DNA from 2 places in the Chroococcidiopsis sp. CCNUC1 genome. Region 2 is predicted to be linked to the other one. Evidence: riboswitches for the same ligand, from Rfam matches in the RefSeq annotation. Region 2 holds a riboswitch; the other holds the start of a gene.
What was found. A riboswitch is a leader RNA that binds a small molecule or an ion and turns the genes downstream of it on or off. The one in region 2 is predicted to bind thiamine pyrophosphate.
Positions count from the first base shown of each region.

Region 1 (9,503 bases), 1.8 Mb from region 2:
CATAGAGTCCGAACGCTTGCGGACTAAAGGCTATGGCGAGAGCCAACCTGCTGCACCAAATGTGAATCCAGACGGTTCGGACAATCTAGAAGGACAGCGGACAAATCGCAGAGTTCAAGTAATCATTCCGCGATCGTAGGTTTTGTCCTCTGCCATCCGCTTTAAGAATTCGCTTCGATATCAACTCAGACCCAGATCCGTCACAGCACCGAGACTGCTAGAAGATACTAACTTGGCATACTTTGCTAACACGCCTGTAGTATACCGTGGCGGGCGGGGTTTCCAGCTAGCGCGACGTTGGGCTAATTCTTCATCCGATACGTGCAGGTGTAAGGCACGGGAACGAGCGTCGATGGTAATTGTATCTCCTTCTTGCACCAGGGCGATCGCACCTCCTACAGCGGCTTCTGGGGCGACGTGACCGACGACCATACCGTATGTTCCACCGGAGAAACGCCCGTCAGTGATTAATCCTACCGAGTCTCCCAAGCCAGCGCCGATAATTGCCGAAGTAGGGGCTAGCATTTCTCGCATCCCAGGACCTCCTTTGGGTCCCTCGTAGCGCACGACGATGACATCACCTGCTTGGATCTGTTTTGCCAAAATTGCCGCTAGACAGGCTTCCTCGGATTCAAATACCCGCGCTGGACCCGAAATTTTTGGTAACTTCACCCCTGTAATTTTTGCTACCGAACCTTCTGTAGCCAAATTTCCCTTCAAAATAGCTAAGTGTCCTTCAGCATAAAGGGGATTTTCCCAAGGACGAATCACATCTTGGTTTGTAGGTGGAGTATCGGGGACATCAGCTAAAATTTCAGCAATGGTTTGTCCGGTAATTGTCAGCGCATCGCCATGTAATAAACCATGTACGAGCAACATTTTCATCACTTGGGGAATTCCGCCGACTTTGTGTAAATCTGTTGCTACATATCTACCACTCGGCTTGAGATCGCATAGGACTGGAACGCGGGCGCGAATGGTTTCAAAGTCATCTAGAGTGAGTTCTACTCCTATTGAATGGGCGATCGCCAGCAGGTGTAAAACAGAATTGGTAGAACCACCCACAGCCATGATCGTCGCGATCGCATTTTCAAACGCCTTACGAGTGAGAATTTGACGGGGTAAAAGTTGGTTGCGAATGGCTTCAACTAAAACAAAAGCTGATTTTTCCGTACTTTCGGCTTTTTCTGCATCCTCCGCTGCCATTGTGGAAGAATAGGGCAAGCTCATCCCCATAGCTTCAAACGCAGAAGACATTGTATTTGCCGTATACATTCCACCACAGGACCCAGCCCCAGGACAAGCACGGCGTTCGACTTCGATTAATTCTGTTTCGTCAATTTTGCCAGCACTGTATTGTCCTACAGCTTCAAATGCACTGACAACTGTTAAATCTTTGCCGTTGTAGTGTCCGGGTTTAATTGTTCCACCATAGACAAATATTGCTGGGATATTCATCCGCGCCATAGCAATCATCGCCCCTGGCATGTTCTTATCGCAACCGCCGATCGCCAAGACTCCATCCATACTCTGTCCGTTACAGACAGTTTCAATTGAATCGGCAATCACTTCCCGCGATACGAGGGAATATTTCATCCCTTCCGTTCCCATCGAAATGCCGTCGCTGATGGTAATCGTACCGAACATTTGCGGCATTCCCCCAGAGTTACGCACTCCGGCTACAGCACGTTGGGCAAGCTCGTTAATTCCCATGTTGCAGGGAGTAATGGTACTGTAACTGTTAGAAATACCAACGATGGGTTTAGTAAAATCTGCATCGCCAAAACCGACAGCCCGTAACATAGCACGGTTAGGCGATCGCTGTACGCCTTGGGTAACGACTTGACTTCTGAGGTTGTCCGACATTTTCTATCCTTGGGGATACGATCGTAGGGGCAGAGTTTGTATTGTCGCAAAAAAAGATTGGACTTGGTAATAGAACTTCTTACGATTTAATCATGCCGCAGATAGATACTGATATTCACAGCAAAGTTACATAATAGTAATGTCGAGAGCAGAAATTTAACTAAATTTCTGCTTCTCGACAAGGATAGTGAGTTAAATGGCAAGGCAAAAAGTTTGCCTGCTTGAATTGAGATTAATAGCGATTGTTGACTGAACTAGTGGTAAAAAAGCAGCGATCGCATTGTTGTTTTTTGAGTAAAAATCAATAAATATAAATAACGCTAGAGGTGTAGGGTGAGCAACGCCCACTCTAATACTGAAACCAAAAACAAAAATTTCGCCCAAATACTTCTTTACTGCTTAGATCTCTCACCTTGTATAGTAGGTGCGATCGCGATCGTCGGGTATTTGGCGAAAAACTAATGGTTAAATTGTCAAAAACCCTTAATGTTAACTGGCGCTAGAGACCGCCACAGCAACGAATACTAAAGCCACAACCAAAAATGCACCTGCAACGCCACCAATAATATAGTTACGCTTCTGAGTACTGCTTGGTGGTTCTGCCGTGTAAACTTTGGGTTCTACAGCAAAGTTATTTAAACGACCGCCTTCTTCGGTGGTATAGGGCATGAATCAAGTCCTTTCTATTTTTGCTTTGCTTAACTGTAACAAAAAATGGTAGAAATACTCTCATACTTTAGTTAAGAAAATTTACATATACGGGAGTCGGTAGGGGCGCACGGCTGTACGCCCTTACAGGAGTTGGGGAAACAACCGCTTTAGCTCGTGACAGTGCCGCTAAGAGGGGAACTAGCGATCGCGTAATCTTTAATTGGTATTCGTCCGGCGAGGTAGGCGAGTCGTCCGGCTTCGGTGGCTAGTTTCATACCGCGTGCCATAGCAGGAGGGTTCTTAGCTTGGGCGATCGCCGTGTTAATCAGTAAAGCATCTGCCCCCAACTCCATTGCTTGCGCGGCTTCGCTAGGCGTGCCAATTCCCGCATCTACCACCACTGGTACGCCAGCATTTTCAATGATGATTTGAATATTTGCCGTTGTTTTCAATCCTTGTCCAGAACCAATTGGAGAAGCCAAAGGCATCACAGTCACGCAGCCGACTTCCTCCAAGCGTTTCGCCAGCATTGGATCGGCATTGATGTAAGGTAATACAGCAAACCCTTCCTTCACCAGTTGTTCTGCTGCTTGTAAAGTCCCGATCGGATCGGGCAGCAAATATTTTGGATCGGGAATCACTTCTAACTTGACAAAATTGTTATCTTCTTGTCCTAAAACCTTCGCCATCTCGCGCCCCAAACGAGCAACGCGAATTGCTTCTTCCGCCGTCTGACAACCAGCAGTATTGGGCAACATCCACAGCTTTGTCCAATCCAAAGCCTCAGCTAAATTTTCATGTCCAGGTGCTTTTGTTTGCACTCGTCGCACAGCAACGGTGACAATTTGACAACCGCTAGCAACCACGCTTTGCTGCATCTCTTCTACGTTGCGATACTTACCAGTACCAGTCATCAAGCGGGAAGAAAAAGTGCGATCGGCAATCACTAAAGGGCGATCGAGGGACTGTTGCTGTGATAGATCTAAGGTTTGCATTTGTGAATTTTTGGTAATTGGTAATTGGTAATTGGTAGTTGGTAATTGGTAGGCAATGTCTCCCTCAGCTCCCTCAGCTCTCTTCTCCCGACTCCCGACTCCCGACTTCCAACTCTCGCCAAGAAATCGTAAATAACTAAAACTCTCTAGCAAAGGATCTAATTTTTGTTCCCATAAGTCAGCAATTAACTTGGCAGTGATGGGTGCGAGGAGGATACCGTTGCGATAGTGACCAGTGGCTAAGGTAAGATTCGAGCAGGGGCTATTTCCTAAAATGGGTAGTTCGTCAGGAGTCGCAGGACGAAAACCCCACCAAAATTCGCGAATTGGATAATCTTGTAACTGGGGATAGATCCGAATGGCTCGTTGCAGTAAAGTTTGAATTCCCGCTGGGGTATTATAAGGGGTAAATCCTACATCTTCACTGGTAGCACCAATAATAATGCGGCGTTCGCGGCGCGGTACGATGTAGACATCTGAAGCATACAAAACCCGCTGGAGCATCGCATCAGCGCGATCGCTATCTGGTATTTGTACCGATAGCATTTGCCCTTTTTTCGGACGCACGGGTAAAGGTAACAACTCTGACGACCAAGCACCAGATGCCAGGATATAGCGATCGGCTGAGAAGTTGCCACTGGCAGTCTGAACGCCAATAACTCGCCCTTGATGCTGTAAAATGCCTTCAACAGCAATTCCATCGTGCAAATCTACGCCCAAAGATTCTGCTGCCGACCATAAAGCCAAAGTCAAAGCCCGATTATCGACTTGAGCATCTTCGGGATACCACCAACCGCCCTCAACTGCTTCACTCAATCCTGGTTGATAGAGGTGGATTGCCTCTTTATCGAGATAGTAAGCGGGGGAAGAATTATTTTCTTGTAGGAGTGTACGGCTGTGCGCCCCTACATCTTCATAAACAGGCGCGAGAATGCCGCAAGCCCAGTAACCTGTTGGTTTACCGCTAATTTCTTCTAGCTTGCGCGTCCATTCGGGGTAGAGCGATCGCGATCGCAAACACAGATCTAACATTGCCCCTGGAGGGATTTGCTCGGCTTGAGGCGCTAGCATTCCCGCCGCTGCATGACTTGCCGCAGCATGAAAATCGCGACAGAGTAAAGTGACAGATGCACCGCGCAATCTTAACTCAACGGCGATCGCCAAACCAACGACCCCGCCACCAATAATTAAAATGTCATTTGTCATTTGTCATTTGTCATTTGTGAGTTAGGCAAGAGGCGAGAAATTGAGCGATCGCTTTTACCTGCAATGCTTCGCCAGCCATTCTGTATATATCTTGAGTTCTCATAAACAGCTTCCCTCCGCTGGTATTACCCAGTCTCAGGTTCTAAGGGACTATCTCAGCCTGGTTCCCCAGACACCCCTAGCTATGGTTGACTATCCTAGCACGCGGATAAGCGGAAAATGTGCATAGCTTCTCATGTTATCCCTATTGTCATAGTAGTTCGCTACATAACACATCGACAGGAAAAACGCAGATCATCTCCATCAATAAACCCCTCAGCTTTCACTTTCTATAATTCCGAATTCCACACAGTTTCCGTACCTTGTCCCCAGAAGCCGTCAAATTTTGTTACCTTTACATCACCTAAAACTTTTGTCTGGCACGCTAACCTTAGGTTGCGCGTGGGAGAATGGGGAGGAAGGGAGCGACGGGTTTTATCTTGCCAATTTGGTTCGGAAACTTCGCCTTCGACTAACACCGCACAAGTACCGCAACTGCCAATACCGTGACAATTGATAACTTTAGCGCCACCGTTGTACAACTCAATGTCATGCTTAAGCAAGACTTGTCGTAAATTAGCGCCGCGATCGCATTCAATTGTTTTACCTTGAGCAATTACCTTTACCATATCCATGTTAGCTAGCGACTCCACCATCTAGTTCTACCTAAAATCAGAATATCGCTTTCTAGAGTTCGAGCTTTCCTGTGTTTGTTCTTTCCCTATGACCGAAGCATTACCCCTCGCCTCCAACCCAAACCAGATCTGGATTTACGATACAACCCTACGCGACGGTACGCAGCGTGAAGGCTTGTCTGTATCCTTAGAGGATAAATTACGCATTGCCCGCCAACTCGACCAATTGGGCGTTCCCTTTATTGAAGGTGGATGGCCTGGGGCAAATCCTAGAGACGTACAATTTTTCTGGCAGTTGAAGGAAGAGCCCCTCAAACAAGCCGAAGTCGTTGCTTTTTGTTCTACCCGTCGCCCCCATGTTAGTGCGGCTGAAGATTCACTCCTGCAAGCGATTCTGGCTGCTGGAACTCGTTGGGTGACAATTTTTGGTAAATCTTGGGATCTCCACGTTACAGAAGGGCTAAAATGCAGCCTGGAAGAAAATTTAGAGATGATTCGCGATACAGTTGCCTACCTTCGCAGCCAAGGGCGACGAGTCATTTACGATGCCGAACACTGGTTTGATGGCTATAAACACAATCGCGATTATGCCTTAAAAACGCTAGCAGCCGCGATCGCCTCTGGCGCAGAATGGCTCGTCCTGTGCGACACCAACGGCGGGACTCTCCCACATGAAATTAGTTCTATTGTTCGCGACGTAGCCTCATTTATTTCTGTAGGGGCGCACAGCTGTGCGCCCCTACCCATTCCCCAAATAGGAATCCATACCCACAACGATTCCGATACAGCTGTCGCCAATGCGATCGCCGCTGTGATGGAAGGGGCGAAGATGGTACAGGGGACGATCAACGGCTACGGCGAACGCTGCGGTAATGCTAACCTCTGTTCTCTCATCCCTAACTTACAGCTCAAACTCGGATACCAATGCCTTGCTGACGCACAAATGCCTCAACTAACTGAAGTCAGTCGTTTTGTCAGCGAAGTTGTCAACCTTGCCCCTGACGAACACGCACCTTTTGTAGGGCGTTCTGCCTTTGCCCATAAGGGGGGTATCCATGTCTCGGCTGTAGAACGCAATCCCCTTACCTACGAACATATTCAACCAGAACAAATTGGCAATCGCCGCCGTATCGTGATTTCTGACCAAGCAGGAATTAGCAATGTCGTCGCTAAAGCCCGTACTTTTGGGATTGAATTAGATAAACATAACCCTACAGCACGACAAATTCTGCAACGCTTGAAAGAATTAGAAAGTGAAGGCTATCAATTTGAAGCTGCTGAAGCCAGTTTCGATCTCCTCATGCGCGAGGCTTTAGGTAAACGACAGCAATTTTTTGAAATTAAAGGCTTTCAAGTTCACTGCGATTTAGTCGAAGGGCGATCGAATACTAATGCCCTCGCTACTGTTAAACTAACTGTCAACGGTCAAGACATTCTCGAAGCCGCCGAGGGAAATGGTCCTGTAGCAGCATTAGACAGGGCGTTAAGAAAAGCTTTAGTTAACTTTTATCCACAAATTGCTCAGTTTGAATTAAGCGATTACAAAGTCAGAATTTTAGACGGACACAGTGGTACGGCAGCAAAAACTCGCGTCTTAGTAGAATCAAAAAACGGTCATCAGCGTTGGACGACCGTTGGTGTTTCTCCTAATATTTTAGAAGCTTCTTATCAGGCAGTTGTAGAAGGATTGGAATACGGATTAATGTTGCATATGATGGCAGAAATAGTATTAAGTGCTTCTAGTTAGGCTAAAATTAGCTATTATTCGTCACCCCATTCAATTTCATTTTTTAGTGCCTGTAATGGTGTTAGAAGCATGTCGGCTATATCCGATCTTCCTCTAGCTTTGTAGATATCTATAGCTTTTTGAAAATCTGTCACTGCCCCCTGTTTATCTCCTGTTAAAGTTCTAGCATGAGCGCGGTAAATATAAGCTTCTGCAAACTCAGGATTGAGATTAATGGCTTGAGTAAGATCGTCAAATGCTTCTTTGTATTGACCTTTTCTACCTCGATCGATCCCTTGTTGATAAAATTCGTTGGCTTTCATGAGATTTTTTAAACTCTCACGTCTATTATCTTATAGACAAATTTCTTCAAAAAAAAGGAACTTATTTAAGCTTACTCACCCCATTCAATTTCATTTTTTAGTGCCTGTAATGGTGTTAAAAGCAGATCGGCTATGTCGGCTCTTCCTCTAGCTTTGTAGATATCTATAGCTTTTTGAAAATCTGTCACTGCCCCCTGTTTATCTCCTGTTAAAGTTCTAGCATGAGCGCGGTAAATATAAGCTTCTACAAAACCAGGATTGAGATTAATTGCTTGAGTGAAATCCTCAAATGCTTCTTTATAAAGCCCTCTTCTAGCTCGGTCACTCCCTTGTTGATAAAATTCGTTGGCTTTCACTATATCTTTTAATTCTATTTTTAGAACGTTACATCTGAACTTCTTCAACAAGTTGGAATAACTAGGGGTTTTTCTCCCATTCAGCCTCTCTTCGTATATGCTGAACCATATCGAGAACGATATTATATCTTTGTGTATCTCCCCTATCCTTATATATATTCAAAGCCTTATTGAGGTCTTCAAAACCTCCCTGTTCATCTTCTGTTAAATATCGAACGGTAGCACGAGAAACATAAGCCTCTGCAAAATCAGGATTGAGATTAATTGCTTGAGTATAATTAGAAATTGCTTCCTTATAAAATCCTTTACGACCTAATTCAATTCCCTGATGATAAAGTTCGTTGGCTTTCATTGCAATTCTTAATTTCTTCTCGTCATTACGCTTTTTGCATAGAGGGTCAAGGCTAACTATCTTGCTATCTGAACCAATTATAAAGCAACCTGGATACTCTTGAGCTGTTGATACATTTTGAAGAAAAGATAGAATCGACATTGTAGTAGAAAAAACAGTAACAACCAAATATAAAAACTTAATTATTATTTATATCACCTAATATATAAAATTTACATTACTATTTTTGCTTTTATCTATCAAAGCATAATCAATTTTATAAAATTATTGTAATTTTACCTAATTTAGCTAGCAAGTGCAAGTAAATGTTTTCAGCAAAATCACACTTATAGTATTGAGAAAAATAGAGTTAAGTTTATTTTGTATTCTTGTTTTGCTGCTCTATATTTGAGCGTTTATCTTTGTCAGTCTATGAAGATATCTACACTTTGCACTAGCTACTATCAGACTAGGTATTCCAATTCCAGAAAATACCGAAAAATTTGAATCACCCCAAAAGAGAGACAAGACAAATGGTAAATTAGTAAACGTAGTACCAGATGGTGTGCTTCCACTTGTAATTCAAAACCTTCCTTTGGGTTCACCTTTAACATATGACAAGAGTGTGTTTTATGAAGTTAAAGCATTAAGTGGAGGTCTACTACCCCTAGTTATGATGATTACCAAATTCTAGGTTTTCTTGATGCTCTTAGTAGGAGTGATGCAGGAGTATCAGGAAGAATACCAGCAATTATTTTTCTCACTACTGCTGATGTTAGACAAATTAGTACTGCAACAACAAGAGAAGCTTTCTTCAAAGGTGTAGGTGTCTGGCACTCCATAGGTTGTGAAATTCCAGGTAGTTTCAATAACCTCCAGCTTGGTCAAGCTTCGCTGAGAAACCCTGAAGTATATCTTATCCGCCTTACTTTTCCAGAATTTATAGGTCCTGGAATGCCTGGAAGACTTTTCTTGAATCCATCAAATTCAGATCCAGATTAATTAATAGACTAGAGATTATCTGAGCTATATCTCAATCCAAGCATAGGGCTTAGTGTTATCATTGCCCTATGCATTTATTTATATTCATTCAAATTAATGCTTTTACCTCGTTTTTACAATCAGACAAAAATATGGTTCTAGAACAGAAAAGAGGGATTGAATCTATTGATTTAAATCAAACTTTTGTTTTCGTTAAAGCCCCAATAGAAACTGTCGCATCAGCCTTTGTTCGAGTAAGACAAGCGGATAGATGGGAACAGGATGTGTACGATCGCGAAATAGTAACTACAGGTCAAGGCTTTATTGTATTTCAATTTCAAGAACAAACTTGGACATCAATTTATAACTTCGGTTTTGTACCAGGTTGTACTCC
Region 1 is NZ_CP097480.1:4,747,149-4,756,651, reverse strand. It holds gene M5J74_RS21880 (OmpA family protein) at 1-139, shown strand, start outside; gene ilvD (dihydroxy-acid dehydratase) at 181-1,866, opposite strand; gene psb34 (photosystem II assembly protein Psb34) at 2,356-2,535, opposite strand; partial or broken gene M5J74_RS33610 (thiazole synthase) at 2,685-3,476, opposite strand; partial or broken gene thiO (glycine oxidase ThiO) at 3,629-4,718, opposite strand; TPP riboswitch at 4,813-4,908, opposite strand; gene M5J74_RS21855 (2Fe-2S iron-sulfur cluster-binding protein) at 5,048-5,386, opposite strand; gene cimA (citramalate synthase) at 5,481-7,139, shown strand; gene M5J74_RS21845 (hypothetical protein) at 7,154-7,441, opposite strand; gene M5J74_RS21840 (hypothetical protein) at 7,513-7,797, opposite strand; gene M5J74_RS21835 (tetratricopeptide repeat protein) at 7,859-8,317, opposite strand; gene M5J74_RS21830 (hypothetical protein) at 9,262-9,503, shown strand, end outside.
Region 1: another riboswitch for thiamine pyrophosphate. It lies ahead of thiO (glycine oxidase ThiO); the one in region 2 lies ahead of thiC (phosphomethylpyrimidine synthase).

Region 2 (9,503 bases):
TATTTTTTCTTTAATGCCTTTTTCACCAATTCAGCAATTTGCGAGGGGCGTTCTGCAACTGGAACTTTTGCCGCTTTGAAAGCTTCTAACTTGCTTTTTGCCGTACCGACATTATCTCCTCTGCCAACCACGGCTGCTAGCGTCCCAGTATGCCCCCAGTGTTTGCCAGCTGGTGCATGACAGCCAGCAATGTAGGCTATAACTGGTTTATCGATCGCCTCGGCAATGTAACGCGCCGCAGCTTCTTCGCTATTTCCCCCAGGTTCCCCGACTAAAACGATCGCTTCTGTAGTATCGTCTTCATCGAAAATTTGCAGCCATTGTAGAAAAGAAGAACCAATAATTGCATCACTGCCAATACTGACAGCAATTGACTGCCCTAACCCGGCTTTAGTCAATCCCAAGGCAATTTCGTAAGTCAGAGTCGTGCTGCGACTGACAATACCAATCGAACCTGGAGTATAAAATTCACTGGCATGGGTTCCCAAAAGTAATTTGCCAGGAATGATAATACCCGGACTGTTTGGTCCTACAATTATGGTTTCGTTTGCCTCTGCTTTACGCAACAAGCGCACCATATCCAAAGGAGGTACGCCAGCAGAGATGATAATAATTTGTTTTATCCCAGAAGCGATCGCCTCTAACGCAGCATCTAAAGCTTGATAGGGAGGGACGAAAATAATCGTCGTATCGATCGCCCCAACTGCCGCTACTGCCTGTTCGACCAAATCGAACACGGGTAAATCGTCAATAGATGTCGTTTGACCAGGACTAACTGCGGCAACAATCTGCGTCCCGTAGGCTTGCATACGAGCAATGTAGGGCGACCAGAGCGATGCTGTCATGCCCTGAATTAAAACTTTACTATCAGGCTTTAATTTCATCACTCACTTCTTTTAGGCAACGAACTTTTCGCAACACGGACGGCTTGGGCGATCGCTTCGTCTAAATCTTCCATTGAAGAGACTTGTACCGCATCTAGCTTTGCTTTGGCATCTGCTAAATCCGTTCCTGCCAAGCGCACGACTAGTTTAGGGTATTGGGCATGAGAACGAGTTTTGTGCGTCTTATTGTCGTGCTGTTGTACGAAAGTCGCGATCGCCTCAGCCACTTCTACAGTTGTCGGCACGCTACAAAGAATATTAACTAAGATCGCATGGATAGATTTATCTTGAGCGATCAATTCTAGACCTTGGACGACGCGATCGCAAAAATTCAACCCCCCATTTGCGCCAATTCTTCCATGTCCCACATTTAAGCAAACAGATGGTTTGCGGTGACTGGCTGTGGCGATCAAATCTAAAGTTGCCATCAATAACCCCGCACCATTGCCCAAAATTGCAATATTTCCCGACTTATCTACCTCATTCCACTTGCCAACTTGAGCGACTGATGGATAACCGTTAGGACGGCTAGCTTTTTTTTCTGCCATCATCAAAATATCGGGATGGCGGGCGATCGCTTGGTCGTTGACAGTAACTTTACCATCCAATGCCATTAACTCCCCAGTCGAACTGACCCCTAAAGGATTGATTTCGATCAAATCCAAATCTTTCTGCACGAATAAACCGTACATTTTTTCCACGATAGCGCTGACCGATGCCAGTGCATCTCCCTGCAAGCCCATTTTGACTGCTAATCGGCGGGCATAAAAGGGTGAAAAATCTCGTTCGACTATGACTTGTTGTAAAGCTTCTGGATTGGATTCAACATCGACTCCCCCTTGCGTAGAACCCAGAAGCAACGGACGGCGAGCAACTGCATCGATAACTATGGCTAGGTAAAACTCGCGATCGGAGTTGTATTTTGCCTCCGCTAGTAAAACTTCAGGAAATTCCCCTAAAATTGGTAAATTGAAGATCGTTTGTGCCGCAGCGATCGCGTCGATCGTATTCGTGACGATCTTTACTCCCCCAGCTTTTCCCCTACCTCCCGTCCGCACTTGCGATTTGAGTACTACTGGATAGGGAATCTTCAACCCCTTCAAATCGCGGGGACGATCGATTCTTTGGGAAGGTAAAACTGGAATACCAATCTCGCGAAACCATTCTTTAGCTTGATACTCTAGTAGATCCATTTTTTGATGGTAATAGGTAATAGGTAATGGGTAATGGGTCAGGAGGGATTAGGATTTAGCACTAAGGGATTAGGGTAGCGATCGAGAACTACCAACTACCAACTACCAATTACCAATTACCAATTCATTTATACTTCATCCTTCAAGCCTAAACGATGCTTTTGCCAATCTTGCGCTACAAGGTTAATGCCATAAAATCGCTGCCAAAAGCGATCGACAACTTTAGTTGATAAAACTTTCGTCATCATAAACACCAAAAAATTTCCCCCTGTTGCTGCAATATAGCGCGGGCGGGGATGAGAATCTGTCAGTGCTTTAACAATTGCTTCTGCAACTCGTTCGGCACTCCAAGCACGGCTACTCGTGTGTTTCTCTAAATCTTTTAATTTTTCAAAAGCAGCGCGATAGGGGGTGCGTTCGGGAGTGGCTACGGTTGATTCTACAGCTTGGGCGGCGGCGGCAAAAAAATCCGTGCTGACTGGACCTGGTTCGATGACGCTGACTTTAATATTGAATGGTGCTAGTTCCATGCGCAAAGCATCGCTGAGTCCCTCGAGGGCAAATTTTGAACCACTATACAAACCGCCAAACGGGAAAGCCATCCTACCACCCAGCGAACTAATATTGATAATTCTGCCACCACCGCGATCGCGCATCAGCGGAATTAAGCTGCGGATCAGCGCTAAGGGTGCTAGCACGTTGATTTGAAATTGTCTGGCAGCAGCTTCGTGGGGAATGAGTTCTATGGGTCCCATCTGTCCGTAGCCAGCATTATTAACTAAAGCATCAACGCGACCGAATTTTGCGATCGCGGCTTGGGCTAGGGCTTCAACTTGGTCAGTCTGTGCTAAATCTGTGGGAACGATGAGAACTTCTGCCCCTAATTGCCGACAGTGACTAGCGACCTTTTCCAACTTGTCTGCATCTCTAGCTGCCAAGACTAAGCGAATCGTCTTAAATCGTTCTGCTAAAATTTTTGCCAGTGCTGCCCCAATGCCAGTAGAAGCACCAGTAATTAATACAACTTGTTCGGATAAAGAAAGCATTTTTAGTCAATTTAACGAGCAACAATTAGGGCGAGACAGACAATCCTACCCTATGTTCTGCAAAGATTTTAAAGCGACGAGGGCAAACTTGTCTTATATCTGAGGAGACACAATTAAGAGAGCTGAGGGGGCTGAGGGGGCTGAGGGAGCTGAAGGAGAGTCGCGAAGTTGAGGGAGCGACAACCAACAACCAACAACCAACAACCAAAAACAAATTTCCCACACCCCACACCCTACACCCTACACCCCTTCTTCACGCACCACTCACCACTATCCTTTCACAGTTTCTCGTGCCAAGAACTTTTCTAGTTCCGTCAGCGCGTCAGCATCAACTTTTGTTTGCATCGGGCAGAATTTGGGACCGCACATCGAGCAGAATTCAGCAGTTTTATAAATATCTGCTGGCAGGGTTTCGTCGTGATATTCCTTTGCCCTGTCTGGATCGAGGGATAATTCAAACTGACGATTCCAGTCGAAATTGTAACGGGCGGTTGAAAGCTCGTCATCCCTATCTCTAGCACCGATGCGGTGTCTTGCCACGTCCGCAGCGTGAGCGGCGATTTTGTAGGCAATCAAACCATTCCGCACGTCTTCCGCATCGGGTAAGCCCAAATGTTCTTTAGGTGTGACATAGCATAACATTGCCGTACCATACCAACCTGCCATTGCTGCCCCGATCGCAGAAGTGATATGGTCGTAGCCTGGGGCAATATCCGTTACCAGTGGTCCCAGCACGTAAAAAGGTGCTTCCGAACACTCTTCCATCTGCTTGCGGACGTTAAATTCAATTTGATCCATCGGGACGTGTCCTGGTCCTTCTACCATGACTTGGACATCGTGTTCCCAGGCTTTACGAGTCAGTTGTCCCAAAGTTTTTAATTCTGCTAACTGTGCCTCGTCGGATGCATCGTGGAGACAGCCAGGGCGTAGAGAGTCACCCAAACTAAAGGACACGTCGTATTTCTTAAAAATCTCGATAATGTCGCGCAAGTGCGTGTACAGCGGATTTTGTTTGTGATGGTGCAACATCCACCGCGCTAAAATACCTCCACCACGGGAGACAATTCCGGTAATTCGGTTTTTGACTAATGGCAAATGCTCGATTAAAATCCCAGCATGAATTGTCATATAGTCTACACCTTGCTGGGCGTGTTTCTCGATGATGTGGAGAAAATCTTCCGCAGTGAGCTTTTCAATACTACCGTGGACGCTTTCTAAAGCTTGATAGACTGGTACAGTGCCAATTGGCACCGGAGAAGCGTTAATAATTGCAGTGCGAATTTCATCTAAGTTACCGCCGCCTGTGGATAAGTCCATGACGGTATCGGCTCCATATTTTACCGCTAGATTGAGCTTGGCAACTTCTTCATCTAGGTTGGAAGAGTTGGGTGAAGCACCAAGATTAGCATTCACCTTACATTTGGAGGCGATGCCAATACACATCGGTTCCAAATTGGGATGATTGATATTGGCAGGGATAATCATGCGTCCCCGCGCTACTTCATCTCGAATCAACTCCACGGGTAAATTCTCCCGTCGGGCGACATGATGCATTTCTTCGGTTATTACACCTTTACGGGCAAAGTGCATTTGAGACACGTTATCTTGCCCGCGACGCTTCGCGATCCATTCTGTACGCATTTCGAGTTCCTCGCATAAACAGCTTCCCTCCGCTGGTATTACCCAGTCTCAGGTTCTAAGGGACTGTCTCAGCCTGGTTTCCCAGACACCCCTAGCTATGGTTGTCGATTGTATCACTTCTACCCAGCCGCAGTTTGTTAATTTTTGAGTTAATTAATTTTTTCTATGTATGCAAGCTAAATGATTGTTGGAGTAAGGCGAAAGCTCGTAAAAATAAGATTTGGCGGGAAAAATATACTGTCTATTTCCGAAAAGATTAGACTAAAAATTAATAACCGATCGCTTCAGGATTTTATACGCGATGTTAGCTCCTATACTAAGTTTACTGGCTTACGCGAACGATCCACCGATCGCACCCTACAATCCCAGCATCCGATCGAGCGATCGCAGCGTTCAATTAGTTAAGCAACAAAATAGCGCGATCGAACAGTTACTATCTACTAATGAATGTGAAGGATGTAACCTAGAAAATGCCGAGCTTCAAGGTGCAAAATTGAGGGGTGCAAAACTGAGAGGTGCAAATATGAGAAATGCCGATCTTAGTTATGCCAACTTAGAAAATGCTGACTTAGAAAATACAAATTTAGAAAATGCTAATTTAGCAAGTAGCAATCTTCGAGGTGCGAAATTAGAAAATTCTTACCTGAGATCTGTCGATTTAGACAATGCTAACTTGAATAATGCCAACTTAGAAAAAGTAAACCTGGAAAATGCCAATCTAGAGGGTAGCAGTCTTCGAGGTGCAAAACTAGATACTGCTTATCTCAGGGGCGTTAATTTTCGAGATGCCGATTTGCAACTCGCAATATTAGAAAATGCTAATCTTCAAGATGCTAATTTTCAACGGGCGATTCTCCGAGATGCTGTACTAGATGATGCTTATTTGGGAAATACAAACTTAAGAAATGCCGATTTACGAAATGCTTCTCTACAAGATGCAAATTTGCAAGGGGCAAAATTAGCAGGAACTAATCTGCGCGGTGCAGATCTTAAAGGTGTTTATTTACCTGATGGTATGAGAAATGATTAGGTGATTGGGAGTTACCCAATTGAAGATTCAGATCTCGATCCCCCAACCCCCCTTAAAAAGGGGGCATTGTTCCCCCTTCTCAAGGCAGGCTAGGGGGAATCTTTGAGGATCTATCGTTTTTAACCAAACTGTATCGATCTATATCTTCTTCCAATCCTTTTTGCTCTACTAAATCTACTTCAAATACCTCTGCAAACGATCGCGCAACTTGCAATTTCACCTGCTCTAGTTGAATATCTGGTATCCATTGAGCTAAACTACCCACGGGTTTATCGGCAATCCCGCAGGGGACAATTTTACTGAAACCTGCCATATCGGGACAGACATTCAAAGCAAAACCATGCATTGTCACCCAGCGACTGACTTTAATCCCGATCGCGGCGACTTTATATCCTTCCAACCATACCCCAGTTAAACCAGGGACGCGATCGCCCTGCAACCCGTACACTGCTAATACGCGAATTAAGACTTCTTCTAGCTGCCGCAAATACCAGTGCAAATCTTTGTGGTGGAATTGCAGATTTAAAATCGGGTAGCCTACCAGTTGACCGGGACAGTGATAAGTTACCTCTCCACCTCTTTCTATCCTGTATACTTTTTCTGCACTTTTGTCAAGGTCGAATTGCAGAAAATCTAAACTAGCTCCGTGTCCTAAAGTGTAGACTGGCGGGTGTTCTAGCAAAATTAAGACATCAGGTAAATCGGGATCTTGGCGGCGCTGTTGCAACAGATGTTTTTGCCAATTCCAAGCCTCAGCATAACAGACGAGTCCGTAATTATAAAGATAGCATTGATGGCGTTTCATGGAGATGATTACAAGCGATCGCAAAAAAGTTCAAGCGTATTTTTTACCAAATTTTATTGCATTTGCGATTGACTACATCAAGAAATGTCAAGGAATGCGAAGGATATTAAAAAGAACTAAAACCTCTCTGTTTTCCAGAATACAAAGTGCTAACTTGAAAGTAGAAACACAAACACAGCAGGGAGGAAGGCTTTACCACCACGCCAGACTCGATGTGAAAGTCGAGATTCTACTAGGAAAAATCCCAGATCGCCCTCCAACTGGGAAATACCTGTAGTTTATTAGCAGGAACAAACCCTTTTCGTCAGGAAGTGCGACTGGTAAATTTTCATCGCAAAATAGCGAAGTTGATAAACTAAAGCGTGGTTAAATGGTGACAAAAAGCGCACCAATCGATTGATTTCTGGAGTACTTAAAACACCAGAATTCGGGCTTTTAGTAAGTAGACACTGACAGCAAATTGTTGCTGCTTTGTATTTAACCTAACACAAATTTGGTTCGTATCCATCGGGAGAATTAAATATGAAGCTTGTGATCCATGGCAAAAACATCGAAATCACCGATGCCATTCGCGAGTACGTGAATCAGAAAATAGAAAAGGCAGTCAATCATTTTCAAACTCTAACCACTGAAGTAGATGTTCATTTGTCAGTAGCCCGCAATCCCAGGATCAACCCAAAACAAGCAGCGGAAGTCACAATTTACGCCAACGGAACTGTAATTCGGGCAGAGGAAAGTAGCGAGAACTTATACGCCAGCATCGATCTAGTCGCCGATAAAATTGCCCGACAGCTACGCAAGTATAAAGAAAAATTGCAAGACAAGAAAACTCAGCCAAAAACTAGCTTAGAGGCAGTAGAACCACCTGTTGTTAATGATTTGATTGGCGATCGCACTCCCGAATTACCTAGCGAAGTCGTCCGCACGAAATACTTCGCCATGCCACCAATGACACTGAATGAAGCCCTAGAACAACTACAACTCGTCGATCACGATTTTTATATGTTCCGCAATGCCGAAACTGGAGAAATAAACGTCATTTACGAACGCAATCATGGTGGATATGGCGTAATTCAACCCCGCAACGGCAACGGACACACGCACGGTAATGCTAAGAACGGTAAAGCCCAAACTTCGGTAGAAAAGCCACAGGTTTCTAAGTAACAACAAGTAGAGACGTTACACGTAACGTCTCTACACTGATAACTGTCTAAGCCTACAATGGAATTGGCGAGAAGTTGCTAGGAAGGTAGCGATGAGAGTACCACAGGCTTTCTTGACAAAATTCCGAGCTGCATTTGTCGGTGTCAGCATACTGATGCTAGGGATGCAACCTAGTTATGCTATAGAAACGTTACCAAGGCAAATCAAACCGCAAGAAAACCTACAGGTAGCAGCAACGCACAACAATCGAGGCGTAGAGTTAGCCGAACAAGGAAAATTCTCAGAAGCGATCGCGGCTTTCAATCAAGCAATTGAAATTTATCCTCAGTACGAAAACGCTCACAATAATTTAGGGCTTGCTTTTGGCAATCAGCAACAGTACATCCAAGCAGAAAACGCCTTCAAACATGCTCTTGCCATCAATCCGCGTAATTTTGAAACCTACAATAATTTAGGAATCGCCCTCGGTAGTCAAGGCAAATTTGCAGAAGCGATCGCTGCTTTTCGACAAGCAATTCAACTCAAACCCAACGATCCAACCTCTTACCAAAATCTCGGTGTAGCATTTTGGAGTCAAGGAAATTTGTCCGAAGCACAAGCATCTTTGCATAAAGCCAAAGATCTCTACTCCACACAAAACAACTCAACAGGCATAAGTTATGTAGAGCAGATTTTGCAACAGATGGAAAAGTAATGGGTAGTTGGTGAGTGGCTAGTGGCTAGTGGCTAGATTCAATTTCAGTAACTAGTCACTAGCGACTAGTTACCGATAACTGATTATATTGGCAGAGTCACAACAAAAGTCGTTCCTATTCCAACTTCACTAGTGACGCTAATTTCGCCGCTGTGCAAGTCTACACACTGTTTGACAATAGACATTCCCAAGCCCGTACCAGAGATATTTTCTACGTTACTACCACGATGAAAAGAATGGAAGAGTTGTTCTATATCTTGAGCCGGAATACCAATTCCTCGATCGCGGATGGAGAAAGTAGCTTTTCTGGCTTCAATAGATAAGCTTAAATCGATGTCACCGCCTTTAGGCGAGTATTTAATTGCATTGGAAAGTAAGTTACTCAAAATATAACGGAGCAATTTTTCATCGACATTAGCAGTTATCGGTTGTGCTTGACTGGTAAAAATAATTGAGTGTTTGCTACTAGCACTCATCCGCATTTCTTCTACTAAGTCATGGCAAAATTGTTCTAAGGGTACTGGTGTGGGATTGAATTCGAGTTTTTCGGCTTCAGCTTTACCAATCAGTAAAACATCATCTAACAATTGTGTCATGCGTTTGGTAGCAATTTGAATTCGATCGAGATACATGCGTTTTTTATCTTCTGAAGCGCGATCGCCAAATTGTTCGAGTAGCTTAGCTGACATTAGAATTGTTGTTAGCGGAGTCCGAAATTCGTGAGATGCTGTAGTAATAAATCGCGATTTCAGTTCTACTAACTGTTTCTCTTTTTCTAAAGCGTAAATCATCTCAGCTTCGGCTAACTTTCGTTCTGTGATATTGCGAAATATACCACGGGTAGCGATTGGCTTACCATTGATAATTTTACAATTAATACTACCTGCAACCCAAACTTTCTCACCTTGTTTAGTTATAAATGCCGTTTCTATTTCCGAAATCTGTTTTCCTGACATGACTTCCCGAAAAGTTTTCTGGCAATGCTCTAAATTATCGGGATGAATAACATCAAAAATTCTCAAACGAGAAATTTCATCTTCACTATA
Region 2 is NZ_CP097480.1:2,914,671-2,924,173, forward strand. It holds gene M5J74_RS13605 (CoA-binding protein) at 1-884, opposite strand, end outside; gene M5J74_RS13610 (succinate--CoA ligase subunit beta) at 884-2,077, opposite strand; gene M5J74_RS13615 (SDR family oxidoreductase) at 2,206-3,123, opposite strand; gene thiC (phosphomethylpyrimidine synthase) at 3,394-4,764, opposite strand; TPP riboswitch at 4,772-4,867, opposite strand; gene M5J74_RS13625 (pentapeptide repeat-containing protein) at 5,066-5,794, shown strand; gene lipB (lipoyl(octanoyl) transferase LipB) at 5,874-6,599, opposite strand; gene M5J74_RS13635 (hypothetical protein) at 6,598-6,876, shown strand; gene hpf (ribosome hibernation-promoting factor, HPF/YfiA family) at 7,122-7,763, shown strand; gene M5J74_RS13645 (tetratricopeptide repeat protein) at 7,855-8,457, shown strand; gene M5J74_RS13650 (ATP-binding protein) at 8,541-9,503, opposite strand, start outside.